Regions from separate parts of the Ottowia cancrivicina genome, predicted to be linked through region 2. Evidence: riboswitches for the same ligand, from Rfam matches in the RefSeq annotation. Region 2 holds a riboswitch; each other region holds the start of a gene.
What was found. A riboswitch is a leader RNA that binds a small molecule or an ion and turns the genes downstream of it on or off. The one in region 2 is predicted to bind cobalamin.

Region 1 (10,476 bases), on a different contig from region 2:
GGTTCAAAAAGAGAAGCAAATCCAGAAGCCTGAAAACGGCCTTCGCGCAGATTCCACTAGGACATCATGCTATGGATTCAGGAGCGAATTCAGGCTTTTCGCAAGCCTGCGGTCAGGGCTTGAGCGTGACGCGCACCGCGCCCAGCTCGCTGCTGCCTTGCGCCTGCGCCTGGGCGGCGGCTTTCGGGGGCCAGTCAAACGGCACGCTGAGCACTTCGCGGCCGCCGACTTCGCGGGCCGCTTCCACCATCAGCTTGTAGCTGCCGGTGGGCAGATTGGGCAGGGGGCCGCTGCCGGCGGTGAAGGAAAGCGTTTGCACGCCAGAGGGGCGCGTGGCGCCGCTGACGCCATCGACGGGCATGTCCAGATTGCGGCCCGCGCGGCGCCACCACTGGCGCATGTCCTTGAGCCATTTCGTGCCCTTGCTGTCGCCGTCGGCCACGCGCACGTCGTACCAGACGGCCAGCGTGGCGGGCGTGCCGGGCACATCGGCCTTGGCGTCGGCAGGCTCCACCCAGATGGCCACGTAAGGGCGGTGGTATTCGGCCACGTTCAGGCGCGGAATTTCCACGCTCACGTCCAGCCCGGCGGCCAGCGCGGGCGCGGCCAGCGCGCTGCCCAGGGCCAGGGCGCAGAGGGGTTTTTTCATGTGCATTGCTCCTTTTCTTCAGGTTCAGGGGGGAGTGGATGAAAAGCGGAGGGCGGCGGCCTTCAGGGGCCATCGGGCCAAAGCGGTCAATCCAAGGCGCTCCATCAAAAACGCTCAATGCGCCATCCAGATGGCCAGCAGCGCGGGAATGAGCACACCCAGCGCGGTGATGGGCCAGGTCATGGGCCGGCTGGCCGCGTGCATCTTCATGATGAGCAGGCCCGTGGCTGAAAACACCAGCGCCGCAATGGCGAACAAGTCGATGAACCAGCGCCAGGCCGCGCCCGTGTGGCGGCCCTTGTGCAGATCGTTCAGCCAGGCAATCCAGCCCCGGTCGGTCTGCTCGTATTCCAGATCGCCCGTTTCCAGGTCGATGCGCAGCCAGGCGTCGCCGCCGGGGCGCGGCAGGGAAACGTAGGCCTCGCCCGCGTCCCACTCCGCTTTGCGGCCTTGCACGCTCACGCCCAGCTCGCGGCGTATCCAGGCCTGCACATCGGCGGGCAGGGGCGCGGGCGTTTTGGCGTCTTGCGGATCGGCGGCCCGCGCGGCTTGCAGCAAGGCGGCAGGCACGCTGGCGTGGCGCGTGCTCACCTTGGGCGCCGATTCAATCTGCCCTGCGTGGTTGAGCGTGATGCCCGTCACGGAAAACAGCGCCATGCCCAGCAGGCACAGCGCCGCGCTCACCCAGTGCCACACCGTAAAAAGCCGCAGCCAGCGGGCGCGGCGGCGCGCGGCTTGCAAATCAGGCGGAGCGGATGAGGACGGCGGCATGAACGCGATGAAGACAAAGGCGCCAGGGCGAAGAAGCGCCAGAACAAAGAAAAGCCGGAAGAAAGCAAAGCCGGAAAAAATAGCCGGAAGCAGCCAGGCCGGCGGGCCGCGCATTCTAGGGATGAAAGCCATTTGCATTGATGAAACCCCGCCGCCCTTGTGCCCATCAAGCGCCGGGCTTCTGCCAGCCGCGCCCCTCGGCCCTTTGCGGCGGCGCGGGCAGGCAAAAGGGCCATCCGGGCTACATTCCCAACGCTGAGGCAGTCCGTATTTCGCTTCTCTATTGATAGCGATACGTCCTAGTGAAAACAGCGCAAAAGCCTTTTTTCACCCTTTTGATTTGCTCCTGTTTTTCAGCACATCCAGCCGCCTGCCGCCCGATACACTGCCCGGCGTCTGCCCTCCTCTTGCAAAAAAACCGCCATGACCGCCCGCACCGTGTTCTTTCTTTCAGACGGCACCGGCATCACCGCCGAAGCCTTTGGCAACGCCATCCTCGCGCAGTTCGACATCGCCGTGCGCCGCGTGCGCCTGCCCTTCGTCGATACGCCCGACAAGGCCCACCAGGCCCTGCGCCAGATCAACCACGTCTGCGAAACCGAAGGCCAGCGCCCGCTCGTCTTTTCCACGCTGGTGGATCGCGAAGTGCTCGAAGTCATCCGCACCGGTTGCCACGGCATGCTGATGGACACCTTCGCCACCTTCGTGCAGCCGCTGGAGCAGGAGCTGGGCGTCAAAAGCCTGCACCGCGTGGGCCGCTTTGCCGACGTGAGCCAATCGCGCGAGTACCACGACCGCATCGAAGCCATCAACTTCAGCCTCGCGCATGACGACGGCCAAAGCGACCGCGACTTGCAAAGCGCCGATGTCATCCTGGTCGGCGTCAGCCGCAGCGGCAAAACGCCCACCAGCCTGTACCTGGCCATGCAGCACGGCCTGAAAGCCGCCAACTACCCGCTCATTCCCGAAGACTTCGAGCGCCGCCAGCTTCCCCCCGCCTTGCTGGCCTGGCGGCACAAACTCTTTGGCCTGAGCATCAACCCGCAGCGCCTGGCCGAAATCCGCAGCGAACGCCGCCCCGGCTCGCGCTACGCCTCGCTGGAAAACTGCCGCATGGAAGTCAGCGAAGCCGAAGCCATGATGCGCCGCAGCGGCATCCGCTGGCTGTCCACCACCACCAAAAGCATTGAAGAAATCGCCACCACCATCTTGCAGGAGCTGCACCCGCAGCGGCTGGGATACTGAGCGCCCGCCCTGCCCCGCGCCCGGCCTGAAAAGCCGGATGCGCGGCCTTTGATCCGCCCCTGAACCTGCCCGGAGTCTGCTCATGAAGGGCTGCGGATCGGGAGGGGCAGGGGCCTTGAAGCCTTGCGGCCCGCCAAGGCTTTGCAAAGCAGCAGAGCGCCCGGATCCGCGCTTTTCGCGCCCGCAGACCGCGCTCGCGGACGGACCTTGGACAGGCTCCTGGCCTTTTTTCACAGCCCGTCCGTGTCATACACCCGCCCCGTGTGGCGCGGGATGATGCTGCCAATGAGGTAGGCGCTGTTGCGGCCCGCCTCTTCCTGCGGGGCGGCCTGGATGGCGTTCACGTTCATCCATTCCTCCACGAAGGGCAGCGGGTTGGCCGCCACGCGGGGAAAGGGGTTGCCCAGGCCCAGGGTTTCATAGACGGGCTGGGCGTTGAAGATGACCGAATCCTGAAGCTTCTTGACGGTGATGCCGGGCAGCTCGCGGTCCTGGCTGCCGAGAAACTGCGACCAGTCCAGCTCGGCCTGCGTGATTTCGGTGACGATGGCCTGCGCTTTCTCGCGGTTTTGCGCCAGCCAGGCCTGGCCGCGCGCGGTATTCAGCTCGATGCGAATCACCATCTGGTCCAGCCGCTGGTGCACTTCAAACTCGTCCTGGCAGATTTTCTGGATGGCTTTGGCAATGGGCACGAACATGCCGATTTCACCAAAGGCAAAGGTCACGATGAATGAGGATATGAACTGAATGCGCTCCAGGCAATACAGCGCCACATAAAAAGCCATGACGGCGGCGTATGCCTCTTCGCCGCTGGCATGGCCCAGCGCATAGCGGTGCGATACCGTGTAAACCTCGCCAAAAACCTGCGCCATTTTCTCCAGCCGGTGAAAGCTTTCGGTAATGGAAAGAATTTCGCTGAATACTTCGTCGGGGTTGTCGAAGCTGTTGCGCACGATTTCGGAATAAGTGAGGCCGTGCAGGTATTCATTGGCGCCAATGGCCAGCGTCACGCCCCAGAGTTCCGAATTGGTGATGAAAGGCGCCAGTATGGGCACGATGCTTTTGCTGGCCACCGTGTCGGCTTCCCACTGGTAGGCCAGGTTGTAAATCATGGCGTCATACATGCCGCGCGAGCAGGTTTTGAATTCGCTATTGCACGAGGCGTAGTCGAATTCATTTTCGTCCCAGCGCAGCGAAAGCATTTTCTTGTACATGGCGAAAAGCTCCGGATAAGGGCGGTTGATGGAATCGAGCAGGCCGCCGGGCTGGCCGAGAAAAAGATCGGTGCTTTTGTAGTCGCTCTTGTGAATGTTGAAAATGGATTCGGGAATGCTGGGCTGGGTCATGGCAATGCCTGTGAAATGGAAGGATGAAGGCGGCAGCGAATTGAAAAGAGGAGCAGATTCAGGCCCGCTGAAAATGCGTGCGCCGCAGTGTTTGTGAGGAGATGCTGCTATGAAACAAGGAGCAAAATCAAGCCCTTTACAGACTGCATGCTCCGCTGGCGCAGCCGCGCTCGTCAGGGGCCATTTCAAAATCGCCATCCGGGTTTTCTGGCGCTGGCGCCAATACGGGCGCCAAACCGGAAAGGCGGCTTTTTTCGGCCATGCGGCTTTCCACCGTGGCGCTTTTGCCTTGGTCGCTGGTGAGCGAATTTTGGTAATAGCGGCCTTTCATGCCGTAGCGGCACATGGCCAGGTGCTCTTCCATGATTTCGTCGGTGTAAACCACGGGGTCGCTGGCGCGGTCGCGCCAGAAATCGGCGCTGATGCCCTGGTCGGTGAATTTCTGGAAAATGGCGTAGATTTTGATCATGTCCAGCGTGGGGATATTCCACGCCAGCTCGTAGCGGTCTTTCAGCAAATCGGAATCGGTGGCGACCCAGTCAATCACGTTGCTGTTGTCCGATTTTTTCAGCGTGATTTCGCGTATGGGATAAATGCTGTTGGGCACGCCAGCGGCCTTGGAGCTGGATTCGGTGGGCATGTGCGCCACGAGAACCGAATGGCGGATGCCGCCCTGCGCCACGATTTGCCGGCGCAGCGCCTCCCAGTCGTAGCTGTAGCGGGGGGCTGCGATTTCATCCACGGTTTTCTTGTAGGTATCAATCGGCAGCCAGCCTTCGGGCCAGCGGGTTTTGTGCATCCAGGGCGCATTGCCTTTTTCGCGGGCCAGTTGCAGGCTGGCCTTGAGCGCAAAGTAATAGTGCCGCTCGGCCAGCCAGTGGCAGTGATCGCGCCCCGCTTGCGTGGTGTATTTCAGGTTTTTGCGCGCCAGCTCGGTGGCCACGCCCATCATGCCCACGCCGGCGCTGCGGCGCGCCTTGGCCGTCATTGCCACATGCGCAAAGGGGTAGTCGGACATGTCAATGCATTTGTCGATCATTTTCAGCGCGTAATAGGCGGCGGAGGCGTATTGCTCGTCGCTGTGAATATTGCAGACGACCAGTGCGGAGAGCGCGCAGATGGCGATTTCGCCGGATTCGGGTTTGTCTTCGTCCGAATAAAGGTCGGTCATGCGCCAGTATTCTTTGGTGGGCAGCGCGATTTCGTTGCAGAGGTTGCTGCTGTGAATGGGGTCTTTGAAAGGCGTGTGGCGGTTGGCTTCGTCGATCCACAATTCATAATGCGTGCCGCATTCATAAGCCTGCTGGCGGGCGAGCACGACGAAATCACGGGCGCTGATGGTTTTTTGGGGGAAATCGGGATTTTTCTCGTAGGCTTCATAAAGCGCTTCGAAATGGTCCTGGTCGCCCGAAAACATGGCGTGCCACAAATCAGGCGCCGAATATTCGGTAAAGAGAAAAACCTCTTCATTGCGCGCCGCTTTTTTGGTGAAAAGGCGGTTGTACATGACGCCGAAATGCAGCTCCCGGATTTTCTTGTCTTCGGTGGACATGGGGTTTTGCAGCAGGGCGATGGTGGTGTTTTCAGGGTCAAACGCCGAGTAGTAGCTGGTGCAGGCGCCGCCGCGCCCAGCCTGCTGGTTGGCTTTGGTGGCAAAGGCCAGCGCGCGGTAATACGGCAGTTTGCCCTGATGCGAAATGACGCCGCCGCGCACCGGATCGCCCAGCGTGCGCGTGGAAATCATGCCGCCGATGCCGGCGCTCATGCCCGTCATTTCATACGCAATATGGTCGCCAATGGCCAGCGAATGCAGGCTGTCGCCCGCCTTGTAAACGCAGCAGGAAGCGTAGCCATTGAGCCGCGTGCCCAGGTTGATGTAATTGGGGCTGGGGGCGTTGATGCGGTTGTATGAAAAATGGTTGTACCAATTGACGATGTGCTTGAGGCGCTCTTCGCGCGGCTCGTCTTCAGCCAGCGCCATGGCCATGCGCATGTAGATGAACTGGGGCGATTCATATTCCTGCCGCGTGACGCGGTTCATGAGCGCGTATTTCTTGCGCAATTGCAGGATTTGTGAATAGGCATATTCAAAATCGCGCGCGTGATCGATGAATTTTTCGATTTGCGCGTATTCGTCTTCGCTGTAGTCCAGCTCGCGCATCAGGCCCGCTGCGGCCAGTTTTTGCTGCACGGCGCGAATGGTGGGCATGTGCGTGCTGCTGCCGTAGATTTCCTTGCGCGTGACAGCAGCGTAAAGCCGCCCTGCCATGAGGCTGTAGGGCCAGCTTTTTTTCTGCACGCAGATTTTGATGAGTTGCCTTTGCAGGTCCTGGCTGGTGGTTTTGTCGCCAAAGTGGCTCATCGCCTCCATGACGACGGAGGACCAGTCCACCCGCTCGCCCAGCTGCTCGCTGGCCCAGATGGACCAGCTGTTGACTTTGGCGGGTATGAAGGGTTCTTCGCGCCCGTCGCGCTTGATGATGGTTTTGAGCAAAGCGCTCTCCCCGTGAATGGATTTGCACAAAGCCGGGGCGAGGCAGAGCTGGCGCGGACAGGGTTGGGGCCAAAGCAGGCGCATTGGGCCAGGAGCGAAACCCGTCCGGCCCGCCGCACACCCGCAGCCGCCGACAGCCATGCCAGGCAGGCCGGTATCCGGGCTTGCGGATTGCCAGATGCCCCTTCATGAGGGCGCTGGCGCAAGGCCGCCGGGCCTTCCCGCCCCATGAAGGGGGCAGTGACCGCCTTTGCGCATGGCGCGCGCGGGCTTCAGAACCTGTTCACCACCTGTCCGTGAGCGCGAAGGCGCAAGCCGGGCGCGGCCCGGAGCTGGCGCGTTTTACTTCGCTTTTGAGAGCAAATTCAGGGCCATGAAAACGCCTTTATCGCACATTCTTACGGGACCTCATACTATTGAATCAATAGCAAAAAGGGCCGGTGGCTTTCAGGGCGGTTCGACGGCCGGGTTCTCTCACGGACAGGCATTGAACGGGTTCTTGGCAGCGTTGCTGATCCGCTGACCGTTGCGGGGGCAGCGCAGGCTTGGTTTACCTGCTTCCCGTTTAACTCCGTGGCATGGCCGTGGAGCACCTGTCAGGCAGAACGCCAGCCGTCTGGAAGATGGCTGGCGAGCGGCGCGGATTGTGGCACGGGCGAAAGCGCCGCGCGGCGGCTTCAGCGCACAATGCCACGGCTGGCGCTGGCGAGGAAGCCGAGCATGAGGCGGGCGTCTGCGGCCATATCGGCATCACCGCTGGCGGACTGCGCCTGGATGGCCTGCCGGGCGGCATCCAGCGGCAGACCCTGGCGGTAGATCAGGCGGTACATGTGCTTGATGGCAGCGATGCGCTCTGGCGAGAAGCCCCGGCGGCGCAGGCCCTCGACGTTGATGCCCTGGGCGGCGGCGGGATTGCCGGATGCGGTGATGAAGGGCGGCAGGTCTTGCGAGAGACGGGTTTGAAAACCCGCCATGGCGTGCGCGCCCACACGCACGTACTGATGCACGCCGGTGATGCCGCCGATAACGGCCCAATCGCCAATATGCACGTGGCCCGCGAGCTGAACGGCGTTGGCCAGGATGGTGTGGCTGCCAAGCTGGCAGTCGTGGGCGATGTGGACGTAGGCCATGATCCAGTTGTCATCGCCCAGGCGGGTGACGCCGACGTCTTGCACGGTGCCGGTGTTGATGGTGACGAATTCGCGGATGGTGTTGCCCGCGCCGATTTCCAGACGGGTGGGTTCGCCTGCGTATTTCTTGTCTTGCGGCGCTGCGCCAATGCTGGCGAACTGGAAGATGCGGTTGCCAGGGCCGATGCTGGTGCGGCCTTCAATGACGCAGTGCGCGCCAATGCGGCTGCCCGCGCCAATGCGCACATGGGGGCCAATGACGGCATAGGGGCCGACGGCGACATCTGCCGCCAGCTCAGCCGCAGGGTCAATGAGGGCGGTGGGATGAATGGCTGCCACGGCGCGCGCTTGGCAAAGGCGTGAAAAGGCCGGAAAAGAGAGGTTCAGCGCACGCGGCGCATGGTGCACATGATGGAGGCTTCCACAACCAGCTCGTCGCCCACGGTGGCTTTGCAATGGAATTTGTAGATGCCGCCGCGCACGCGGTCAAATGTGGTGTGCAAGGTGAGCTGGTCGCCCGGTTCAACGGGACGCTTGAAGCGCACGCCATCCGCACCAACAAAGTAGAAAAGCGTGTCGTCATCCAGCGAAATGCCTTCGACCATGAAGCCCAGCAGCGCCGAGGCCTGCGCCAGGGCTTCGACCATGAGCACGCCTGGCATCACGGGACGCGAAGGAAAGTGGCCGGTGAAAAAGGGTTCGTTGATGGTGACGTTCTTGAGCGCGCGCAGGGACTTGTTTTCAAGATCGACATCAAGAATGCGGTCAACCAGCAGGAACGGATAGCGGTGCGGCAGCTTTTCAAGGATGTAGTGGATGTCCATGATGTCGTTGAATCTTTTTGGTGATGGGGCAAAAAGCCCGGCCGCCGCGCTGCGGCGGCCCTTCAGCCGGAAAGCCGGGCATTGTCGCCGTTTTCCGCCAACTTTTTCTCAAGTTGTCTGACACGTTCGCGCAGAGCATGAAGATGCTTGAGCGAGGCGGCATTCTTTTCCCATGCCGCGTTGTCGTCGATGGGGAAAAAGCCGGTGTATTGGCCCGGCTTGGTAATGGAGCGCGCCACCATGGAGGCAGCGGAAATGTGGACGTGATCGGCGATATCGAGATGCCCCAGGATCATGCCCGCCCCCCCCACCGTGCAATGCGCGCCGATGCGGGCGCTGCCCGCCACGCCCACGCAGCCGGCCATGGCCGTATGAGCGCCAATGTGCGTGTTGTGGCCAATCTGAATGAGGTTGTCGAGCTTGACGCCGTCTTCAATGACGGTGTCGTCCAGCGCGCCACGGTCAATACAGGTGTTGGCGCCAATTTCGACGTCATTGCCAATGCGGACGCCGCCCAGCTGTTCAATCTTGACCCATTGGCCTTGATGCGGCGCGAAGCCAAAACCATCGCCGCCAATCACCGCTCCGCTTTCAATCAGACAGCGCTCGCCAATCGTGCAGCCCGATGCCACCGTGACGCGCTCGCGCAAGACAGTGTGCGCGCCAATCCGTGCGCCGCTGCCCACAAAGCATAGAGCGCCCACACGGGCGGCCGGATGAACTTGCGCACCTTCCTCCACCACAGCGCTGGGGTGAATGCCTGCCGGCTCTGGCGGCAAGTGCGTACGCTTCCAGAGCTGGGTCAGGCGGGCGAAATAGAGATAAGGGTCTGAGGCAACAATGCAGTCGCCTCGCGCGCCTGCCGCCTCTTGCATGGCAGGCGCGACGATGATGCACCCGGCCTGCGTTTGTGCCAGCAAGCCTGCCAGCTTCGGGTTCGGCACCAAAAAGCTGATGTCGGCAGGCGTGGCTGTTTCCAATGAAGCCAAACGCGCCACTTCGCGCTCTGGACTTCCTCGCAACTCGCCACCAAGGGCCTCAACAATGGCGGCGAGAGAAAGGCTCACAGCGCTCGAAGTGTGCGATCGTTCAGCAAAAGCACTTATTTGGATGCATTAAGGGCCTTGATGACCTTGTCAGTAATATCCAGTTGGGGATTCAGATAGACGGCTTCTTGCAGAATCACGTCATATTTTTCAGCTTCGGCCACTTGCTTGACCACGCGATTGGCGCGATCGAGCACGGCTTGCAGCTCTTCATTGCGGCGGGCATTGAGGTCTTCCTGGAATTCACGCGATTTGCGCTGGAATTCGCGGTCTTGCTCCAGCAACTGGCGCTGGCGCTGGCTGCGCTGGCTTTCGGACAGGGTGGGCGCGTCACGCTCAAATTTTTCAGAAGCAGCGCGCAGCGCATTGCCTGCGTCGTTCAGCTCTTTCTCGCGGCGTGAGAACTCCTGCTCCAGTTTGGCCTGAGCGGCCTTGGCTGGCTCGGCTTCGCGCAGCATGCGGTCAGAATTGACGAAGCCAATGCGCGCGCCTTGCGCAAAGGCTGGCGCAGCCAGAGCGATGCTGACGGACAGAAGAGAAGCGCGCAGAAGATGGCGGGCGAGAGTGGTGGTCTTGGTGGTCATATCTTGAGAAGGTGACAAAACGATTTCGGATTTCAGAAGGAAGTGCCAATCTGGAACTGGAATTTTTCAATTCTATCGCCCGCTTTTTTGCGGACAGGCACAGCAAAGGCAAAGCGCAGCGGCCCCATGGGCGATATCCAGCTGACGCCCACGCCTGCGGAGGCCCGGAAGGCATCGCGCTCGATTTTTTCGTGCTCTCCCAGCAGCGCGCCTACGTCCACAAAGCCGAACAGGCGCAAAGTGCGGTCATTGCCCGCGCCCGGAAACGGGGTGATGAATTCGGTGTTGAGCGTGATTTTGCGCGCGCCGCCAATGAAGGAACCGGTGACGTCACGCGGACCGAGGGTGGCCTGCTCGAAGCCCCGCACGGAACCCAGGCCGCCTGAA
Region 2 (10,476 bases):
TTCAAGCAGCGCATTGCCATCCAGCGCATAAAGCGCGGCAAAGCCGCCTTCAGGCGGCGCGGCCTTCGGAACGGCCACAAACACGCGGTGTGGGCGGCCGTCTTCGTCATTCAAATCAAAACGGTGAAAAGCGTAGCCCTCATGCTCGCTGGTGAGCACGCTGGTGTCGGCCAGGCGGCTGATTTCGTTATTGACCGGCGGCTCGGGCGGCGCGGCAAAAACGGCCGTGGCCGCCAGCAGAAAAAGAGCGGGCAAGAATTTCAGCATTTTCCGGTTCCGGCAGGCAAATGAAGCGGGCGATTGCAGGCCGGAAGAATAATGCGTTTTGCATTCGGCGGATTTCATGTCTGCACAATGGATAAGGCGATTTTCGGCATGATTTGCCTGCCGAAAATCGATGTGTGAAACCGGCGGGCCATCATTGCGTTGCATCTTATTTTGATTATCTGGTTTTCAAATGGCGCTCAATCGCCAGACCGCACGCCATTGGGCAAGGCGCAGGGCATCAAAAAGAAGAGCAGACCTTCCATTCCATAAACAGCCTTGGCGCGCAACCTTCCTGCGCTGGAAGCTGCCAAAGCAGGGGCAAAAATGACGGCGCAAGCTTGAATTCGCCGCGCCGTATTTTTCCTTTCTTTTCACGGCGCGCATCGTCTGGACCGTATGAGTGAAAACCCATTCCCAGCCGCGCCAGGCGCAATGCCTGCTCGCTTGCGAATCATGGGCCGCCGCGCAGCCTGAAAATCCGTTTCAACGGCATGCCACTCGCCTTCTGCCATGCCGCTGGCAGGCGTTATCCGCAAATGAAAATGGCGGATGGGCCATCTTCCGTTGCGCCGCCAGCGGGGCAAGGCCGATGCCGGTTTTTTCATGCATGAGCGGCAAGCCGCAACCTGCCCGCTGGCGCCATGCCGAACCGGGAGGGAAAGCGGAGTAGAAAGGAAGATTCCGCTCCTTGATTCATAGCATGATGTCCTAGTGGAATGTGCGCAACTCCAGTTTTCAGGCTCCTGAATTTGCTCCTTTTTTTGGGCATCAGCTTCGCTCGGCCATCGGGCTGGCAAAGCCTGGTGAAACCACCTGGCGCTGTTCGGGCCGCCTGGCCATGGCTTTGGAAAGCGACAGATGCAGCGCGAACGTGATGATGAGCGCCGCCAGCCCTGACGGAAAGTCAAACGGCAGCGGCAGCTTGTACTGGAACGCCACGCCCGCCACGGCTCCGGCGCTGAATGAGAGGATGGCGGGCCAGCGCACGGGCGGCATGTCGTTGGGGTTGGCCGTGGCGTATTCGGCGCGGCGCACGAAGTAAAAGTCCGCCAGGATGGGGCCGGCCAGCGGCACGAAGGCCGCGCCCAAAATGGTGATGAAGTGCCCGAAAAGATGGCTGTAAAAGCCCAGCGCCCCCAGCACGGAGCCAAGAGCGCCCACGATGATGACAATGCGCCCGCGCGGCCAGCGCGCGCCCAGCGATTCGGCGCTAGGCCCCACATACAGCGCGTTGCAGTACAGCTCGGACATATTGGTCGTCCACAGCGCCAGCACCCACAGCGCCACGCCCAGCACGGTGAGGATGACGCCCTTTTGCACCATCCAGGCGATGAAGTCCGAATTGCCCGTGGCCACCGCCCCCAGGTAGCCCACCACATTGAGCAGCGGATTGGTGAGCACGAAGCAGGCCGCCGCGCCCACCAGCACGTGCGCGGCGTTTTTCGCGTAGCGGAAGATGTCCACGCCCATGATCACGCCCGCAATCCACGCGCCAATCAGCACTGTGACGGCCGTGCCGGGCGTCATGCCCGAGCGTGTGGCCGCCTGCCGCAGCACCGCGCCCATGCCGCCGGCCTCGCCCACCATCATCACGGCCACCACCACGGCCACCACCAGCACGAAGGGCGTGGCCGCCGACGAAATCTTCTCGATCGCGGCAATGCCCCGCCAGGCCGAGTAGGTGAACACCGCGCCCCACAGCAGGCACAGCAGCACGTATTCAAGCGACAGGCCATTGACCACCGTCACGCCCGTCACATCGCCCAGCGCCGCCTTGAAAATGTCGCCCACCATGCCGGTGATGGAAGCGAACCAGCCCAGCGTCAGGCAGGCCATGATGAGCATGGGCAGCACCATGCCCTTGCGCCCGTAGGAAATGCGCGAAATCAGCGAAAGATTCAGCCCCGTGCGCATGGCCGCGTAACCCAGCAGAAAAGTCAGCGCCAGCAGCAGCCCCTCGCCCGTGGCAATGGCCAGCAGCGCCTGGCCAAACGGCATGCCCGGCTGGCCGCCCTGGCCCGCCAGCTGCCCGCCCACGATCAGCCCCGTGGGCACATAGCCAAAGCCCACCCAGATGGCGAACATGGCCCACCAAGAGCGGCGCGCGCCGCGCGGCACCGGCTCCAGCATGAACTCCTCATTGCCTTGCGGCTCCTGGCGGCCGCTGGCTGCGGGCAGATCAGACACTTTTTCACTCCTTGCGAAATGGCGTTGCAAAGCACGGCATCTTGCGCTCGAAATGGCCTCTTGTAACTTGTGGGTATTCACAATGTGATTGGCGTTTTTCCGCTTCCTAGAATCCGGCTGTTTCCACCCACAGAGAAAGGCCCATGCCATGCCCAGCCCGGAACAAATCGCCAAAAACCACTGGTACCGCAACGACGACCTGCCCGGCGTCAGCGGCCCCGAGCGTGAAATCATTGGCTACGGCGAGCGCCCGCCCCGCATCCGCTGGGACGGGGGCGCCAAAGTCGCCATCAACATCGTCGTCAATTACGAAGAAGGTTCCGAAAAAACCTTCGCCATGGGCGACCACATGAATGACGGCATGTACGAGCTGCCCTTCAACGTGGACGACCAGCGCGATCTCGCCAAGGAATCCATGTACGAATACGGCTCGCGCGCCGGCGTGTGGCGGCTGCTGCGCATCTTTGACCGCTGCCAGGTGCCCGCCACCTTCTTTGCCGCCGCCGTGGCGCTGGAGCGCAACCCCGAAGTCGCCCGCAAGCTCAACGAACGCGGCGACGAAGTCGTCGGTCACGGCTACCGCTGGATTGACCACTACGAATACTCGCGCGAAGAAGAAAAAGCCCTCATCAACCTGGCGATGGACTCGTTCCAGAAAACCCTGGGCCGCCAGCCCAGCGGCTGGTACTGCCGGGAAATGTCCGTCAACACCCGCGAGCTGCTCGTGGAAGACGGGCGCTTTCTCTACGACTCCGACTACTACGGCGACGACCTGCCGCACTGGACCTTCATCAACGGCAAATCCCACCTCATCGTGCCCTACTCGCTGGTCACCAACGACTGCCGCTACATCATGGGCACCGGCTTTGCCGCCGCCTCCGACTTCGTGGAAATGGCCTCGCGCACGCTTGACCAGCTGCTCGACGACGGCGACGACTGCGGCCGCATGATGTCCATCGGCCTGCACCCGCGCATCACCGGCAACCCCGCCCGCGCCAACGGCCTGGCCGAATTCATCCGCTACGCGCAGTCCAAGAAAGACGCTGTCTTCATGCGCCGCGACGCCATCGCCCGCAAATTCATCGAACAAGTGCCCCGCCCCGCCACCCCGGCCGACCGGCCCAACCGCTGAGCCGCCCCCGCCACCAAAGCCTGCCCTCCCCCGGCAGGCTTTTTTACGCCTGCCGCGCCACCCGCCACAGCAGCCAGCGCAACAGGCAGCGAAAAGAGAGGCGCCAATTCGCTTCTGAATCCATAGCATGATGTCCTAGTAGAAAGAGCGCAGACGCTGTTTTTTCGTCCCTTTAATTTGCTCCTCCTTTTGATGTGAATGCCGCCGCGCAGGCGCTGGCGCCGCCTGGCGGCGGGCCGCGCTGCACCACAATCGCCCCCGGCTTCCGCCCCGCTCCCATGCGCCATCGCATGCGAAAAGGGCGGCGGCCAGCTTGACAGGTGCCCCAAGGCTGCTTTCTTGCGGTCAAAGGGTTAAACGGGAAGCAGGTGCGCGTCTTCCAGGCCATGCCGCAACGGCATGCGCCCGGGCCGCAAAGCCTGCGCTGCCCCCGCAACGGTCAGCGGAAACCAAACCCCGACAGCCAGCGCGCCCCTCGCGCGCGGCAGCCACTGCGCTTCTTGCCCTGAGCCATTCAGGGCTGGCGCGGGAAGGCCGGGGCCTCGCAGCAAGCCAGGCGCGCCTTCGCCAGAAGCCGCGCGCCGCCTGCGGCGGTCCGCAAGCCCGGATACCGGCCTGCCCTCAAGCCTTTCCGTCGGCGGCTGCGGGCGTGCGGCTGGCCGGCCAAGGCCCATGCACCTGCCATGCCGCAAGGCGCGCGCCGTTTGCCGCGCCGCCGTCTCGCATGACTTTCGCGCTGCCCGGCCCTGACCGCGCTTTTGCTCCCGCCTGCGCTGCCTTTTGGCAACCCACGCCGCTCGCGGGAGAAGCGGGCGGCCAGGAGATCAGCGCATGTTCCACGCTCTACCCCCGGCCTCTGCGGCGCAGTCCGCCCGTGGCCTCATCCACAGTCATTCCCGCCGCCATTTCCATCGCCGTTCGCGCTGGCTTTTCAACGCTTTCGCGGCCCTCGCGCTGGCCTGCGCCGCGCATGCGCCCGCGCCCGCCTGGGCCAAAACATGGGAGGTGAAGATGCTCAACCGCAACGCCACCGGCCCCATGCCCTTCGAGCCGGACTATCTGCACATCGCCCCTGGCGACAAGGTGAAATTTCTCGCCGTTCACAACGGTCACAACGCTGCCTCCATTCCCGGCATGGCCCCCGAGGGCGCGCCGTCCTTCACGGGCAAGATCAACGAGGAAATCGAGGTGGCCTTCGAGCAGCCGGGCCTCTACGGCGTGCGCTGCATGCCGCACTACACCATGGGCATGGTCATGCTCATCCGCGTGGGCGACGGCCCCGGCCCGCAGCAGATGCAGATTCCGCCCGAAGTGCCCGCCGCCGCGCAAAAGCGCTTTCACGAAATTGCCGCCCGCGCCCAGCAGGCTGGCGAGTGAGCCGCGCGCGGGTGAAGAAGAGCAGCAGGCGGCAGTGAAAAAGGGGGCACGGAAATGGCCGGAAGGCCAGCACCGTATTTGCTCCCGAATCCATAGCGTTAGGTCGCGATGGAGACTGCGCCATGCGGTATTTTTTGCCTCTCTGCATTTGCTCCTGTTTTTGCGCTAAAGGCCCCGCTCCACCTTTCAGCCGCCCACGCTGGCTGCGGCTTGGGAAAAGGGTTGAGGCCCAAGGCGGGGCGGCCGCTTTATCCGGCCTGCGGCAGCAGGCGGCGCAGGCGGGCCACTTCTTCCATCAGGTCGGCGGTGAGGGCGGCCAGCTGGGGGTCGGCGTCAAAGGCGCGCTCCAGGTGGGCGATGCGGCGCGCGCGGGTGAGGGCGGCGCTGGCAAAGCGCCAGGTGGCGGCGCTGTCACCGCTCACCGGCTCCAGCACGCCAGCCTGCACGCGGGCGCTGACCCATTCGAGCGTCATGTGGCAGCCGCCGGCCAGGGTTTGCGGGTCGAGCGCGTCATCGGCCATCAACTGGGCGGCGCTGGCAAGGGTGTCGTCAAAAAGGGTTTGCATGCGTGTTCTCTCCTTCAGGCTCGGCGCGGATTGAAGTCGGGGTAGGCGTCGCGCAAGGCGGCCCAGGCGGCTTTTTGCGGCTCGGTCACGGCGCTGGGCACCGCCACTTGCAGCTCCAGATACAGATCGCCCGGCGCAGTGGCTGACGGGATGCCCCGGCCTTTGAGGCGCAGTTTGCGCCCGTGGCCGCTGCCTTCGGGCACGGTGACGGCGATGGCCTTGCCGTCGGGCGTGGTGATTTCGATGCTGCCGCCCAGCGCCGCTTCCCACGGGGCCACGCGCACTTTCAGCGTGACGTCGCGGCCTTGCACTTGCCAGCGCTCATCGGGGCGCAGGCGCACTTCCAGAAACAGGTCGCCCGCTTCGCCGCCGCCCAGGCCCGGATGGCCTTGCCCGGCCAGGCGGATGAGCTGGCCTTCTTTCACGCCTTGCGGAATTTTCACGCGCAGCGTGCGGTCAGCGGACTGAAGCTCGCCTTTTTCGTTCACGCGGCTGCCGCGCAGGGTGATGTGGCGTTCGGCGCCGTGGTAGGCGTCGGCCAGGTCCAGCTCGATGCGGGCGTGTTCGTCGCGCCCTTTTTGCGGGCCGGATGCACGGGCGGCCCGCGCCTGGCGCGCCTGGCCGAACATCTGCTCGAAAAAGTCGCTGAACTGGCCTGCGTCTTCACCGGTGTAGCCTGAAAAATCGCCTGTGAAGTGGTGAAAGCCGCCCGCGCCGCCTTCCGCGCCAAAACCTGAGCCAAAGCCCGCGTTCCAGTCGGGCGGCGGGCGCACGTCGTCGCCGGAGCGCGCGCCTGCGGCCCAGGCTTGTGCGCCCACGCTGTCATAAATCTTGCGTTTTTCGGCATCGCCCAGCACGGTGTTGGCCTCGTTCACCTCGGCCATGCGGGCAGCGGCGTCTGGCTCTTTGCTCACGTCGGGGTGGTATTTGCGGGCCAGGCGGCGGTAGGCTTTTTTGATGTCGTCCTGGCTGGCGCTTTTGTCCACGCCCAGGATCTGGTAGTAGTCCTTGAATTGCATGGCTTTCTACATGGAGTTGGGAAAAGGGGTTTCAACGCGGAAGGCCCTGCGGGAAAACGGGCCTGATTGTCGTGTGCGCGGCAAGCCCCGCCTGCCTGTGAGACTCGCGCCTGGATTCAGCATCAAATGGGCCGTTTGCGCCCGTGCAGACTGGGCTTGCAGCTATGGTTTCAATAGTAGGCGGAAGGCGCTTCAGCGCCGCATCGGCACGGCCAGCAAGGCGGCGGAAAGAATCATGGCGCCGCCTGCCAGCGTGCCCGTGGCAAGGGCAGCGGCGCCCAGCGCCACGGACGAGACGCTGGCGAACACCACTTCGGCCAGCATGATGAGCGAGGCCGTTTGCGCGGGCAGGTGCGCCGTGCCGTATTGCAGGGCCATGTTGCCCGTGAGCAGCGCCGCCGCCAGGCCCAGCGCCCAGGGCAGCCAGCCGGCCCAGTTGGCCAGGGCAGGCGGCGCGGCCAGATGGGCGGCTTGCGCGGCCAGCGCCACGCCAGTGGAGACGATGGCGCTGCCCAGAAACATGGCGAAGGTGCGCGCCGTGGCGGGCGTGCCGCGCCAGCGGCGCAGCAGCACGCCTGTCAAGGCAAAGGAAAAGCCCCCGGCGATGGCCAGCCAGTCCGCCTGGCTTTCGGGCCAGGGCCAGGCCATGCCGGGTTTTTTGAGCACCAGCGTCACGCCCGCCAGCGCCAGCGCCAGGCGCAGCAGCGCGCCCGCCGTGGGGCGCTCGCCCAGCAGCGCCCAGGCCAGCAGGATGGACCAGGCGGGCATCAGATAAAAAAGCAGCACCACGCGCATCACGTCGCCCACGGTGACGGCCCAGTTGAAGCAAATGTTGGTCAGCCCCGCCGCAAGGGCCAGCGCGGCCAGCTTGGGATGGCGCGCCAGCTCGCCCAGCACGCGCGGCCGCCACGCCAGAAACAGCGCCACGCCGCACACATACACGAACACGGTGCTCCACAAGGGATGCGAGCCGTGCTCGCGCAAGGCGCGAAAGGGCAGCCAGGAAGTGCCCCAGATGAAGGCGTTGAACAGCAGCACCAGCGCGGGCAGCGCGGCATTGGCGGGCCGCGCCACTGGCGCCGGGGCGGACTTCATTGCCCCTGTCCCCCGTGGCTGCTGTGGCGGTCGCTGCGGGCCGCTTGCAGCAGGCGCTGCACTTCGCTGCCGTGGCAGCGCAGGTTGCGCGCATGCCAGAGCCAGATGCCCAGCATGACCGCCGCCACCAGGCCGCCAAACAGCCCCAGCGCCAAAAAGACGGACATGCCCGCCCCCATTGCCAGGCTGTACAGCCCGCCCAGGCCGAGGATGCACGCCTGCTCGTTGAAGTTCTGCACGGCGATGGAGCGGCCCGCGCCCATCAGGTTGTGGCCGCGATGCTGGAGCAGCGCATTCATGGGCACCACGATGTAGCCGCCCAGCGCGCCCAGCGCGATCAGAAACGGCACGGCCACCCACAGGTGGCGCACGAACACCATCGCCCCCACCAGCAGCCCCATGACGATGCCCAGGGGAATCACGCCCGGCGCCTTGTCCAGCCGCACGCGCACGGAAGCAAGAACCGCTCCGGCTGCCGTGCCCAGCGCCACCACGCCCACCAGGCTAGCCGCCTGCGTGGTGCCGTAGGCCAGCGCCGCGCCCGCCCAGGCCAGCACGATGTAGCGCATGTTGCCCGACACGCCCCAAAACAGCGTGGTGGACGCCAGCGACACCTGTCCCAGCCTGTCGCGCCACAGCAGCGCGTTGCAGCGCCAGAAATCGGGCAGCAGCGCCAGCGCGTTGCGCGGCATGGGGTGCATCTCCACGCCTGTTTTCGGAATGTGCAGGTTGAACCAGGCCGCCAGCACGTACACCAGCGTCAGCGCGGCAATGGCGGCGTGCGGCGCGCTGCCCAGGCCCAGCGTTTGCGCGGTGGGCATTTGCAGCAGCCACTGCGAAACCGCCGGCCCCACCAGCTGCCCGCCCAGCAGCACGCCCAGGATGATGGAGCAGATCGTCAGCCCCTCAATCCAGCCGTTGGCCCGCACCAGCTGCGAAGGCGGCAGCAGCTCGGTCAGGATGCCGTACTTGGCGGGCGAGTAGGCCGCCGCGCCCAGCCCCACCACGGCGTAAGACAGCAGCGGGTGGCTGCCAAACAGCATCATCAGGCAGCCCGCAATCTTGATGGCGTTGCTGATGAACATGACGCGCCCCTTGGGCTGCGAATCGGCGAACGCGCCCACCCACGGCGCCAGCGCCACGTAAAACAGCGCAAACATCGGCACCAGCGCCGCGCCCTGCCATTCGGGCGCGCCATCGGCCTTGAGCAGCTCCACCGCCGCGACAAACAGCGCGTTATCGGCCAGCGAGCTGCAAAACTGCGCCGCCATGATGGTGTAAAAGCCCCGCTTCATGAAGCTGCGTGCGCGGGGCGCGCCTGTCGTTGTGTCAAGGGAACCGCCTGTTTGCGTGGGAAAAAAATGCGGCGGGTTATATCACGCGCCCCCTGCGCGGCGGCCCGTGGGAAAGACGGCAAAAAAGCGGCTGAAAAACGGAGCGCGGCCCTCATTCGTCCTTCATTCGCCCTTGGCGGCCTGCGTCAGCGCGGCGGTGTTGTGACGCATCATGTCCACGTAAGTGGCGGCGGGGCCATCTGCGGGCGAGAGGGCGTCCGAATACAGCGCGCCAGCGGGGCGGATGCCGGTTTCGCGCGCAATCTGCTCCAGCAGGCGCGGGCTGGCCAACTGCTCGACGAACAAGGCGCGGATTTTTTCGGCCCTGATCTGGCGGATGAGGCGGGCCACGTCCTGCGCGGAAGGCTCGCTGTCGGTGCTGACGCCCTGCGGCGCGAGAAACTGCACGCCGTAGGCGCGCGCGTAGTAGCCAAAGGCGTCGTGCGAGGTGATGACCTTGCGCCGCGCGGGCGGCACGCCCTGCCAGGCGGCACGGATGCCGGCGTCCAGCCGCGTGAGTTCGTCCAGGTATTTCGCGGCGTTGTCGCGCCAGACGGGGCAGTTGGCGGGGCGGGCGGCGCACAGGCCATCGGCAATGTTGCGCACGTAGCGCATGGCGTTGGGCACGCTCTGCCAGGCGTGGGGGTCCTGGCCGCCGTGGGCGTGATCGTGATGACCGTGGCCGTGCTCATGCTCATGCTCGTGGCCGCCGCCCTCGCCGCCTTCTTCGCTGGCAATGGGTTCGATGCCCTGCGTGGCCACCACGAGCGCGCCCTTGTAGCCGGCGGCCTGCACCAGCCGGTCGATCCAGCCTTCAAAGCCCAGGCCATTGACGAACACCAGATCGGCGCGCCCCAGCGCGCGCGCGTCGGCGGGCGTGGGCTGGTAAACGTGCGCGTCGCCGCCAGCGGGCACGAGCGGCTGCACGCTCACCTGCGGGCCGCCCACCTGCCGCACCAAGTCGGCCAGGATGCTGAAGCTGGCAACCACGCGCAGCGGCGGCTCTTCCTGCCCGGCATGGGCGGGCGCGGCGGCCAGCAGCACGGCGGCGATCAGGGCGGAAGGCGCAAGGGGTTTCATGAGAGGAATTCCTTTGAAGCGTGAAAAGAAGCCAGAAATCATCAGAAAGAGGAGCAAATTCAGAGGGGTATAAAACGCAGTTGTCGCAATGGATACGGGGACTTCATGCTATTGATTAAAGAGCGAATTGAAGGCTTTCAGAACCGCTCCCCCCGTCCGCGCCACAGGCCATGCCGCCCCAGCGCAAGGCTGGCGGCATACAGCGCCCCCAGGCACAGCACGATGACGGGGCTGGCGGGCCAATCCAGGTGATACGACAGCAGCAGCCCCGCCACGCTGGCGGCCAGCGCCATGCCGGCCGCCAGCGCCAGCAGGCCGCCCAGGCTGCGCGCCCACAGGCGGGCGCTGGCGGCCGGCAGCACCATGATGCCCACGGCCATGAGCGTGCCCAGCGCGTGAAAGCCCGCCACCAGGTTGAG
Region 3 (10,476 bases), on a different contig from region 2:
GGCGGGGTTGCTGGGCATTGGCGGGGGGATGATTCTGGTGCCGTTTACTTCGGCCATTCTGGCTGCGCAGGGCGTGGGAGCGGAGCTGGCGCTGAAGATGGCAATCGCCACTTCGATGGCGACCATTGTTTTCACTTCCATCAGCAGCGTGCGCGCGCATCACAGGCGGGGCGCAGTGCGCTGGGATCTGGTCCGGCGTCTGGCGCCGGGCATCGTGGCGGGCGCGGCGCTGGCCAGCCTGGGGGCGTTTGCCCTCATCAAGGGGCCTGCGCTGGGGGTGGTGTTCGCGGTTTTCGTGTTTTTTTCGGGCACGCAGATGCTGCTGAACAAAAAGCCCGCCGCCACGCGCCAGCTGCCCGGCACGGCGGGGCTGGCAGGCATGGGCGGCGTGATTGGCTTTTTGTCGGGGCTGGTGGGCGCGGGCGGCGGGTTTGTATCGGTGCCGTTCATGACCTGGTGCAACGTGCCCATTCATCAAGCGGTGGCGACCAGCGCGGCGCTGGGCTTTCCGATTGCGCTGGCCAATACGGCGGGCTATGTCGCGGGCGGGCAGTCCGTCGGCGGGCTGCCCGCCTGGTCGCTGGGCTATGTGTGGCTGCCCGCGCTGGCGGCCATTGCCTCGTGCAGCGTGCTCATGGCCCCGCTGGGCGCGCGCGCGGCCCATGCACTGCCGGTGGGCAAGCTCAAGCGCGTGTTTGGCCTGGTGCTTTACGCGCTGGGCGCATACATGCTGCACAAGACGCTGGGCTGACGGGCGCATCGGACTCAGGCGTTCCGGACGCCTGGAAGCATCAAAAGCAGGAGCAGATTTGATAGGGGCAAAATGCCGCCCATCGCCCGTTCCACTAGGACATCATGCTATGAATAGCAGAGCGAAATAGCGGCCTGTTTTCTGCCGATGGCCCTGCCTGCGCCATCCGCTTTTTTCTCCCCCCTGATAGCCAGGCCGCGAGCGCGCTTTCAGCTGCCAGCGGAGCCGCCGCTTTCGCCCTGCTCCATGCGCCGCAGCGCGCGCGAGACAAAGCCCAGCAGCATGACCAGCCCGCCGCACGCGCCCAGCAGCACGAACAGCCAGCGCGATCCCAAGGCCTCGCCCAGCGGCGCGGCCAGCGCCAGGCCCACGGGGCCGGCCAGGCCGATGAGCGTGTTCAGCAGCGACAGCACCCGGCCTTGCAAGTGGTTGGGCACCGCGCTTTGCAGCATGGCCATGAAAGGGGCGTTGCCCACGGCAAACGTCAGGCCGCTTAACAGCCAGAAGGCCGCGCCCAGACCGAACTGGTCTGCCGGGGCCAGCGCCGTGAGCGCCATCGTCAGGCCCGAAAGGGCAAAGCCCCACAAAAACCAGCGCATGCGCCGCTGCGGCGCGAAGGCGGCCACGAAAGCGCCCCCGGCGATCATGCCGATGCCGCTCAGGCTCTCCATCAGCGCCACCTGATTCGCGCCGCCCGCAAAGTGCGTTTTCACCAGCAGCGGCACCAGCGTGAACAGCGGCATCACGCACATCACCGCCGCGCCGATCAGGGCATAGAGCTGGCGCAGCGCCGCGTGCCGCCACACGGCTTGCACGCCCTCGCGCCACTCGCGCCACAGGCTGCGCCACCCGCCGCCGCGCGCGGCCCTGGGCTGCGGAATGGTGAAAAACAACAGCGGCGCAATGCCCAGGAGCGCCGTCGCCACATCAATGGCCAGCGCCCAGCCCAGCGGCATGGCGCTCATGGCCAGCGCCCCCAGCGGCGGCGCGCCCACGGTCATGATGCCCATGAGCGACTGGTTCAGCCCCGCCGCGCGCGGCAGAAAGTAGCCCGGCACCAGCATGGCCGTGCTGGCCGCCGCCGCTGGCTGCTGAAACGCCTGCATGGCGCTGCGCACAGCCAGCATGGCGTAGATGTGCCACAGCTGCACGCGCTGCGTGAGAAACAGCGCAATCAGCACCGCCATGCACGCCGCGCTCACCAAATCAGAAGCCGCCATCAGCCAGCGGCGGCTGTAGCGGTCGGCCAGCGTGCCGCCCAGCGGCCCCAGCAGCGCCTGCGGCAGCAGGGCCGCCAGCGCGGCCATGCCTAGCGCCGCCGCGCTGCCCGTGGTATCGGTAATCCACCACAGCAGCACAAATTGCGTGAGCGCCGAACCCGTGAGCGACAGCGCCTGGCCCGTGAAAATGGCCCCGAAGCGCAGCTTCCACGGCTGCCCCTCGGCCACGCCTGCCGCGCTGGCTTCGCCGTCCTGCCGCGCAATCCTTTCAGCGCTCATGCCGTCCACAGCTTGGCGGCGAAGGCCAGAAACAAAGCGCCCACGCCGCCCTTGCCCACGGCCCCGCTCTTGCGGTAGCGCGCGCCCACGAGCTGCACCATCATCGACGGGAAAAACAGCAGCCCTTTCAGATTGAGCAGCGCCATCAGCACGGCGGCGGCAATGGTGAAGGTAACGGTGTCTGCAATGCCGAACATGGCGTGGCTCCGGTCAGAACGCAAAAAAGGCAAGGCGAGAGCAGGCCAGCCTGCAGCGCGGGCAGATTTTCGCCGGACGGCATGCGCAAGAACCAGGCCCGCCAGCCGCCATCCATCAAAAACAGGAGCGGATTTGAGCGCCCTGAAATGCCGTTTCGCGCACTTTCCACTAGGACATCATGCTATGGATTCAGGAGCTGAAAAGCCTGCGCAAGGGCAAGGCAATCAGCTCAGCGCCACGTCAAAGCTCTCCAGCCCCAGGCTGCTTTCGGCTTGCAGCGAGATGGGTTTGCCGATGTGGTCGGACAGGCTGGCCAGGTGCTGGCTTTCTTCGTCTTGCAGCAAGGCGATGACGGCGGGGTGGGCGACGATGCGGAATTCGCGCGGGTTGAACTGGTGGGCTTCACGCAGGATTTCGCGCAGGATGTCGTAGGCCACGGTGCGGGCGGTGCGCACGCGGCCGCTGCCCTGGCACAGGGGGCAGGGCTGGCTGAGCATTTGCGCCAGGCTTTCGCGGGTGCGCTTGCGCGTCAGCTCCAACAGGCCCAGGGGCGAAAAACCGTCAGCGGCGGTGGTTTTCACGCGGTCGCGCGCGAGCTGGCGGCGCAGCTCGGCCAGCACGGCTTGCTGGTGTTCGGGCGTGGCCATGTCGATGAAGTCCACGATGATGATGCCGCCCAGGTTGCGCAGGCGCAGCTGGCGGGCAATGGCTTGCGCGGCTTCCAGATTGGTTTTGAAGATGGTTTCGCCAAAGTTGCGCGCGCCGGTGAAGGCGCCGGTGTTCACGTCGATGGTGGTGAGCGCCTCGGTCTGGTCAATGACCAGGTAGCCGCCCGATTTGAGTTCCACGCGGCGGCCCAGGGCGCGGGTGATTTCTTCGTCAATGCCGTAGAGGTCAAAAATGGGCCGCTCGCCGCTGTAGTGCGACAGCAGGCGCGCCGCTTGCGGCATGAATTCGTTGCCAAAGCGCAGCAGGCGCTGCAATTGCTCTTGCGAGTCGATGCGGATGCTTTGCGTGTGCTCGCCGGCCATGTCGCGCAGCACGCGCTGCATCAGGCACAAATCCTGGCGCAGCAGCGCGCCGGGCGGCGTGCGCGAGGCCGCTTCGCGGATGCAGGCCCAGGTTTTGCGCAGGTAGGCAATGTCTTCGGCCAGCGCGGCGTCGTCTGCATCTTCGGCGTTGGTGCGCACGATGAAGCCGCCGCGCGCGCGGCCGCCCGATTCGAGCGCGGCTTGCTGCGCCAGCGCCTGCACGCGCTGGCGCAGGCTCTCGCGCTGGGCGGGCGCAATTTTTTGCGAGATGCCGACGTGCGCCTCCTGCGGCAAAAACACCAGCATGCGCCCGGCAATGCTGATCTGCGTGGAAAGGCGCGCCCCCTTGGCGCCAATGGCGTCTTTGATCACCTGCACCATCAGCGCCTGCCCCTCGAACACCAGCTTTTCAATGGGCCGCTGCGGCGCGCTGCGCTGGGCCGCCGGCGCTTCGCCCGCCGCCGGGGGCTGCCACACATCGGCCACATGCAAAAAGGCCGTGCGTTGCGCGCCAATGTCAATAAAGGCCGATTGCATGCCCGGCAGCACGCGCACCACCTTGCCCAGATAAATATCGCCCACCTGCCCGCGCTCCAGCGCGCGCTCCACGTGCAGCTCCTGCACCGCGCCGTTTTCCACCACGGCCACGCGCGTTTCCTGGGGGGTGTAGTTGATGAGAATTTCCTGTTGCATGGTGAGCGCCGTCCGGCAGAGCGAAGCCGGAATTTTGCCGCCGGGCCAGCGCGCCGCCTGCGCTTTGCGGCCCATTTCGATCCGCTACTCCTCACGGCCAGGCTGTGAGCAGGCCCCAAGGGTAAAAACCACCGCTGCCATCGTTGCCGTGCGTGAACTCCTACATAGCGGACAAATCTTGCTGCCTGGCTACAGCAAACGCTGCAAAACTTGCTCGTTGGAGAAGATTTGCAGGCAAAGTTGTTCAGAAAACGGGATGGGTCTGAAGGATGTATAACGAGGCCGTCTGGAACTCAAACCAAATCTGATTTGGCACACTTATTATTTGCAGAAGGTTTAATATGAACGATACCAATGAAAGCTGGAGAAAACTTTTAACATCCAGGACACTAAAGTCCAATTTGATTTCGATTTCTCTCTTCTTGACGGCTTTTGAGATGTTTAAAGAAAGAGTTGTCGGGCTTCCAAAAACCTTTTTCATGGATATTAACAAGTCTGACGAATATGCCATCAATGAACAATACAAAAAGGATGTATTGTCAAAAAATAACAGCAGGGTATACGCTTCCCTATTATGGCTAAAAGAATTGGGAGCGATGGATCAAGCAGATATCAAGAATTTTGATGAAATAAGAAAGCACAGGAATGAATTGGCTCACAATCCTCTTTCATTTATTGCCGATGCAGGCAAAAACATAGATTTCAACAAATTTTTTTGCCTAACGAATTTACTATGCAAGATAGAAAAATGGTGGCTTGTTCATTGCGAATGCCTCCCTGACATGTATTCCCATGATGCAGAAATCAATCCTGATGATATTGTAACACCCTCTCAATGGACATTGAAATTATTGTTTGACATGGCATTAGAAAATGAACCAAAGGAAAACTTCTATCATGATGGATTTTTTAATGATATTCAGCGCTCATAGATGCCAATCGGCAATATACTGATGTTTGCAATGAAATTGCCTGGAAACAATGCTTGAGGATCCTAAGCTGTTTTTTTGGATTATGGCGCTCCGCCTGAAACAAGCTATCGATGACTTTCGGATAACTATTTTCCGTATTCAAACGAGAAATATCGCCTGGCCAGCAGATGAAGCTGAATGAATTCTTCGCCGATCAAGAAGAATCCCCGTATTTTGCAGGGCACAAAACGGCCGCTTTGTTTTCTTCACTTCCGCCAATCAGATGAGCTGGCAAAAGATAGCTCTTGATAATCTGATTCTTGAAGGATTTTGAAATAAGCGCGGCCAATCTTGGCGGCTGCGCGCCAGGCCAATCTCCGCCTCACGCCCCGAACAGCCAGGCTGCCATTGGCGGGCTGCTGGGCAGCCAGGCGTGAAAGTAGCTGGCGCGCACGCTGCCGTGCTGGTAGATGGCTTCGCCGCTGGTGCGGGCGCTGCCGGGGGCCGGGCGGGTGTGGGCGATGGGCGACAGCGGTGTGCGGGCGGCGGAGTAGTGGAAGGTGTGGCCGCGAAGAGGGGGCAAGGGCGGCAGAAAGTGGCTGGCGCTGTCTGCCGGCATGGCCCATTGCTGCATGCCCAGGCCGCCGAGGCGTTTTTGCATGGCGGTTTCGCCGGGCAGCAGGCCCCAGAGGGGCCAGGTGTGGCCGCTGGCGTCCGTCAGGCGCTCGAACAGAACCATCATGCCGCCGCATTCGGCCCAGATGGGTTTGCCTGCGGCGGCGTGGGCGTGCAGTTGCGCTTTCAGGTCGCTGCGCGCGGCCAGGCGGGCGGCGTGCAGTTCGGGGTAGCCGCCGGGCAGCCAGAGGGCGTCGCACGCGGGCAGGGCGTCGCCTGCCAGGGGCGAGAAGAAGACGGCGCGCGCGCCCAGTGCGTGCAGGGTTTGCACGTTGGCGGGGTAGATGAAGGCAAAGGCGGCGTCGCGGGCGATGGCGATGACGCGGCCGGCCAGCGGCTTTGCGTTGTCTTCAGGCGCGGGCAAATCGGGTGCGTCGGCCGATTCGGGCGCGCCGCCTGAATCCGGCGCATCCGGCGCATCCGGCGCATCAAAGGCGGCGGGCCAGCGCGCTTGCCATTCGGCCAGGCTCATTTGGCCCAGGGGCGTGGCGGCGAGCAGGTCGGCGGCGGCGTCCAGCCGCGCGAGGGCTTCGGCGCGGGGCATTTCGTGGGCGGCGATCAGGCCCAGGTGGCGCTCGGGCAGGTGCATGGCGGCGCTTTGCGGCAGGTGGCCCAGCCATTCGCTGTCAGGCAGGGCCTGGCGCAGCAGGCGGGCGTGGCTGTCGCTGGCCGCGCCGTTGGCCAGCACGCCGGCCCAGGGCAAGGGGCCGCGCGTGTCTTCGCCCCAGTGGCGCAGGCCGTGGGCGATGGCGCCCAGCGTTTGCGCCATGCGGCCTGTCTGAATGACGGCGAGCACGGGCAGAGAAAAGCGCCGCGCAAGGTCGGCGGCGCTGGGGTCGCTGTCGTGCAGGCCCATCACGCCTTCTACCAGCATCACGTCGGCTTGCTGCGCGGCCTGGCGCAGGCGCTGGCGGGCGTCGGCTTCGCCGGTCATCCACAAATCGATGTTGTGCGCGGGCTGGCCGCTGGCGAGCTGGTGCCAGAAGGGGTCGAGAAAGTCCGGCCCGCATTTGAAGACGCGCACGCGCCGCCCTTGCCGCGCGTGCAGGCGGGCCAGGGCGGCGGTGACGGTGGTTTTGCCCTGCCCGGATGAGGGGGCGCTCACAAGCAGGGCGGCGGCTTTGGCGCTCACGGCATGGCCCAGCGCAGGCCCACGTAGAAGCTGCGGGCGGGCTGCGGGTAGCCGCGCGCGGTTTCGTAGCGGGTGTTGGTGGCGTTGTCGATGCGCGCCAGCAGCGTCCATTGCCGCGCGAAGGTGGCGCTGGCGTAGAGGTTGAGCAGGCCGTAGCCCGCCATGGCGTTGCGGTTGGCGCGGTCGTCAAAGCGGCGCGAGTGGGCCTGCCATTCGGCGCCCACATCCCACAGGCCAATGCGCGTGTCGGCGGCCAGTTTGGCAATGCGGCGCGAGCGGCGGGGCAGGAGCTTGTCGCTGTCCAGGTCTTTGGGGCGCTGCACGTCAATGGAGGCCGTCAGTCGCACGGATGCGATGCGGTGCGTGCCGCTCAAGGCCACGCCTTCGTATTGCGCGCGGCCGATGCTGTGGTAGCAGCCAAAGCTGGCGGCGCAAGGGCCTGCCGCGCCAAAGACGATGAGGTTGCGCACGCGGTTGCGATACACGGTCAGGTCGATCTGGCTGCCCTGGCGCGCCCAGTGCAGGCCCAGCTCCACGTTGCGGCCCGTTTCGGGCTTGAGGCCCGCCTGCCCGTATTGGCTGAAGCGCTGGTAGAGCGTGGGCATGCGCAGGGCGCGCCCGGCGGCGGCGCTCACGCGCCATTCGGGCGCAAAGCGCCAGCCGTAGGCCAGGCTGCCGCCGGTGTGGCCGCCAAAGTCGCTGTCGTCTTCGCGCCGCAAATTGGCTTGCAGGGTGTGCGGGCCGTGGCTGAAGCCGTAGATGAAATTGAGCGAGGTCTGGTGGCGGCTGCGGACGATGGGGTCGTTTTCCAGATGGTCATGGCGGCGCTCCAGCGTGGCGGCGGCCAGGTGCGGGCCTTCGCGCCATTCGCTGTGCAGCTGGGCGGTGCGCTGGCGCGTTTTGTTCAGGTAGGGCGATGGCCGCGTTTCATAGCGCTGGCCCGCGTGGCTGAGGGTGGCGGTGGTGCGCCAGGCGCGGCTCCACTGGGCGGCCCAGGTGCCAGCGAGCGTTTGCACGCGGTTGTCGCCCCAGTCATCGGCCCAGTTGGCGGGGCTGGAAGTGAAGTCGTCGTACTGCGCCTTCATGCGGCCCCACAAGGCGCTGGCTTGCAGGCGGTGCTGGTCATTGAGCTGATAGCCCGCACTGGCGCTGGCGTTGGTGTTGCGCCAGCCGTCGCGGTCAGGGTTGCCGCCGGTGCGCACGCTGTAGCCCTTGGCCTGCTCGTGCGACGCGCCCAGCGCGTAATCGGCCGCGCCGCTTTTGGCGGTAAAGCCCGCGTCGGCCTTCCACAGCCCGCGGCTGCCTGCGCCCACGCCGGCGTAGGGCGCGAAGCCCTCGCGCGTGGCGCGACGGGTGAAGATTTGCACTGCGCCCGCAATGGCGTCAGAGCCATACACGGCCGCCGCCGGGCCGCGCACGATTTCAATGCGCTCCACCTGCGCCAGCGGCAGCGCCTCCCACGGCGCGCCGCCAATTTGCAAGTCCATGCGCACGCCGTCCACATACACGGCGATAAAGCGGCTCTCGGCACCGCGCATCATCACGGAAGTGGCCGTGCCGGGGCCGCCATTGCGCGTCATCTCCAGCCCCGGCTGGCGCGCCAGCATGTCGGCCACGGTGGCCGCGCCGCTTTGGGCAATCTGCCGCTCGTCAATCAGCGTGAAATCGGCCAGCACGTCGGTGAGCGGCTGCGTGCTGCGGGTGGTGGTCACCACCACGTCAGGCAAGGTGGAAGAAGAGGAAAAAGAGCGTTCATCGTGGCCGCCAGCGGCAGCGGCAACAGCAGGCGCGGCGGCCAGCAGGCAGGCAGCAGCCAGCGCCGAAGCGCGCGCAGGCGGATAAAGGCGAGAAGTCATGAGGAAAAACAGCTTGAGAAACAGCCCCGGCTGGCTTCCCCGCCAGCATGAAGGGCAATCACGGCCCGCGCGCGGCAGCGCTGTTGCGCCGCGCGCGGGCCACCTGTTGTTGGCCGGTATCCGGGCTGGCGGCTTGCCTTCGCGCCCGGCCTTCCGGCTGGCAGGCGCGCCGCCTGCCAGCAAAGCAGGCACGCCTAGGCCGTGGCGAGGGTGGGAACGAAGCTGCGGCGCGATCAAAACCCTGAACAGGTTCTGGCCGCGCCGCATGCCGCTTACCGTTGCGGGGGCAGCGCAGGTTGGGCTTTGGAAACGAGGTTCCGGGGCCTTCCTGCTTCCCGTTGAACCGCGCCGCCAGAACGGCAGCGCAGGCACCAACAGCGTCAGATTGTAAGAAGCTGTTCAAGGAAAACGTTGCTGCGGATTACCCTGAAAAGCAGGGCGGCAAGGGCCGGCCCGCGTGGAAAGCGCTCCATCCATTGCTTTGGCAAAGCCGCAGGGCGCATTGAAAACAGGAGCAAATCTGAAGGGTTGAAAAACGGCTCTTGCGCAGGTTCCACTAGGACATCATGCTCCAAATTTGGAAGCAAATTCTGCCCTTTCCTTCTTCCTTTTTCACGCGCGGTCTCGCCTTCTCATGCAGGTTGTGAACAGACTTGGCAGGAGCTGGCTGCTGCTACATATGCTGCAAAATATTCACCAGGTTCCCCAGCGGATCGCGAACAAAAAACCTCCGCACGCCCCAGGGCTCTTCAGCAACACCGTATTCAAGCGCAATACCTGCCGCATGAATGCGGGCGAGGATTTCATCAAGATTATCTACTTCAACCGATAAATCAGGCACCGGAGTACCTGATCCGCCTTCACTAGCTATGCTGACCTGCACAGTCGTAGTTTCCGCATTGCCATAAGTCTGTATCCATCCGTGATCCATGAGCAGCTCCAGGCCCAGGATGTCCCGGTAAAAAGCAGCAGCTGACTCAGGTTTATCAGCGGCAAGATTAGTAACGATACGCTTAACAGCCATCAGACGCCCCTTCCGTGAGTGTTTTATTTTGGCTCAATCTTCAGGCACTTACGATGAAGCCTATCAAGAGATGCAAGCCTACAGGGCAAGATTAAGAACGGGTTTAAGTCTAAACACAGGCAAAGCTCATTAGATTTGCGGGTTAGAGTTTCTCCGCCTGGCAGGCTGTACGCCTGGGGTGTATGCGACACGAGAGCTAATCTCTGGGTGCGGGATCAAACAAATATTGCGGAATGTTACGAACATGGCGTGCACACACGCAATATGACAGGATGCCTTTGCACCTGCGGCAGCTACAGGGTTTACTAGATTGGTAATCCATCTAGAGCGACCGAGAGACCTGGCTCGACGACGTCGCAGCAACCTCGCCTGCGGTGGCGCATCATGCGCCCTCATAACGCCGAAGGTGCTAACGCCAGCAACCGATGGGAGATACTGTGGGACTGCCCAGCCCCTTCTCGTTCACAAACCCGCTAGCCCCTACCCCCAACCCCGCGCATAAATCCGATGAAGCGCGGGTAGCGTTCTGGGAAAATCTTGCTGCTTTCCCTTTGCCTGCGGCAGCGCGATGGCATGTTCATGGGCCTGGCGTGAAGGGCGCCGTCTTTCGGAGCCTGTTGGCACGCTGTCCGTGGGCGCAGGCTCTACGCCCGCAGCCGCCGGGGCACAGACTCCAGCCCTTGCGCCACGGGCGGCGCCGGATTGA

Region 1: another riboswitch for cobalamin. It lies ahead of QB898_RS04070 (ribonucleoside-diphosphate reductase subunit alpha); the one in region 2 lies ahead of QB898_RS02135 (pseudoazurin).
Region 3: another riboswitch for cobalamin. It lies ahead of QB898_RS00410 (TonB-dependent receptor domain-containing protein); the one in region 2 lies ahead of QB898_RS02135 (pseudoazurin).

Annotation. Positions count from the first base shown of each region.
Region 1 covers NZ_JARVII010000005.1:64,997-75,472, forward strand. Annotated here, with positions in the region: gene QB898_RS04050 (DUF2271 domain-containing protein) at 113-649, opposite strand; gene QB898_RS04055 (PepSY-associated TM helix domain-containing protein) at 764-1,420, opposite strand; gene ppsR (posphoenolpyruvate synthetase regulatory kinase/phosphorylase PpsR) at 1,844-2,665, shown strand; gene QB898_RS04065 (ribonucleotide-diphosphate reductase subunit beta) at 2,896-4,011, opposite strand; gene QB898_RS04070 (ribonucleoside-diphosphate reductase subunit alpha) at 4,148-6,505, opposite strand; cobalamin riboswitch at 6,924-7,117, opposite strand; gene lpxA (acyl-ACP--UDP-N-acetylglucosamine O-acyltransferase) at 7,183-7,974, opposite strand; gene fabZ (3-hydroxyacyl-ACP dehydratase FabZ) at 8,019-8,462, opposite strand; gene lpxD (UDP-3-O-(3-hydroxymyristoyl)glucosamine N-acyltransferase) at 8,522-9,526, opposite strand; gene QB898_RS04090 (OmpH/Skp family outer membrane protein) at 9,562-10,089, opposite strand; gene bamA (outer membrane protein assembly factor BamA) at 10,122-10,476, opposite strand, start outside.
Region 2 covers NZ_JARVII010000002.1:183,040-193,515, reverse strand. Annotated here, with positions in the region: gene QB898_RS02155 (alpha/beta hydrolase) at 1-267, opposite strand, end outside; gene QB898_RS02150 (hypothetical protein) at 454-651, opposite strand; gene QB898_RS02145 (purine-cytosine permease family protein) at 1,036-2,454, opposite strand; gene QB898_RS02140 (polysaccharide deacetylase family protein) at 2,603-3,586, shown strand; cobalamin riboswitch at 3,902-4,219, shown strand; gene QB898_RS02135 (pseudoazurin) at 4,418-4,963, shown strand; gene QB898_RS02130 (chaperone modulator CbpM) at 5,212-5,529, opposite strand; gene QB898_RS02125 (DnaJ C-terminal domain-containing protein) at 5,544-6,548, opposite strand; gene QB898_RS02120 (DMT family transporter) at 6,741-7,643, opposite strand; gene lplT (lysophospholipid transporter LplT) at 7,640-8,938, opposite strand; gene QB898_RS02110 (metal ABC transporter substrate-binding protein) at 9,101-10,057, opposite strand; gene QB898_RS02105 (metal ABC transporter permease) at 10,195-10,476, opposite strand, start outside.
Region 3 covers NZ_JARVII010000001.1:81,016-91,491, reverse strand. Annotated here, with positions in the region: gene QB898_RS00440 (sulfite exporter TauE/SafE family protein) at 1-751, shown strand, start outside; gene QB898_RS00435 (MFS transporter) at 961-2,250, opposite strand; gene QB898_RS00430 (hypothetical protein) at 2,247-2,447, opposite strand; gene rng (ribonuclease G) at 2,673-4,172, opposite strand; gene QB898_RS00420 (hypothetical protein) at 4,514-5,104, shown strand; gene QB898_RS00415 (cobyrinic acid a,c-diamide synthase CobB) at 5,466-6,890, opposite strand; gene QB898_RS00410 (TonB-dependent receptor domain-containing protein) at 6,887-8,746, opposite strand; cobalamin riboswitch at 8,841-9,137, opposite strand; gene QB898_RS00405 (VOC family protein) at 9,420-9,770, opposite strand; SAM riboswitch class I at 10,086-10,202, shown strand; gene QB898_RS00400 (glycosyltransferase) at 10,415-10,476, opposite strand, start outside.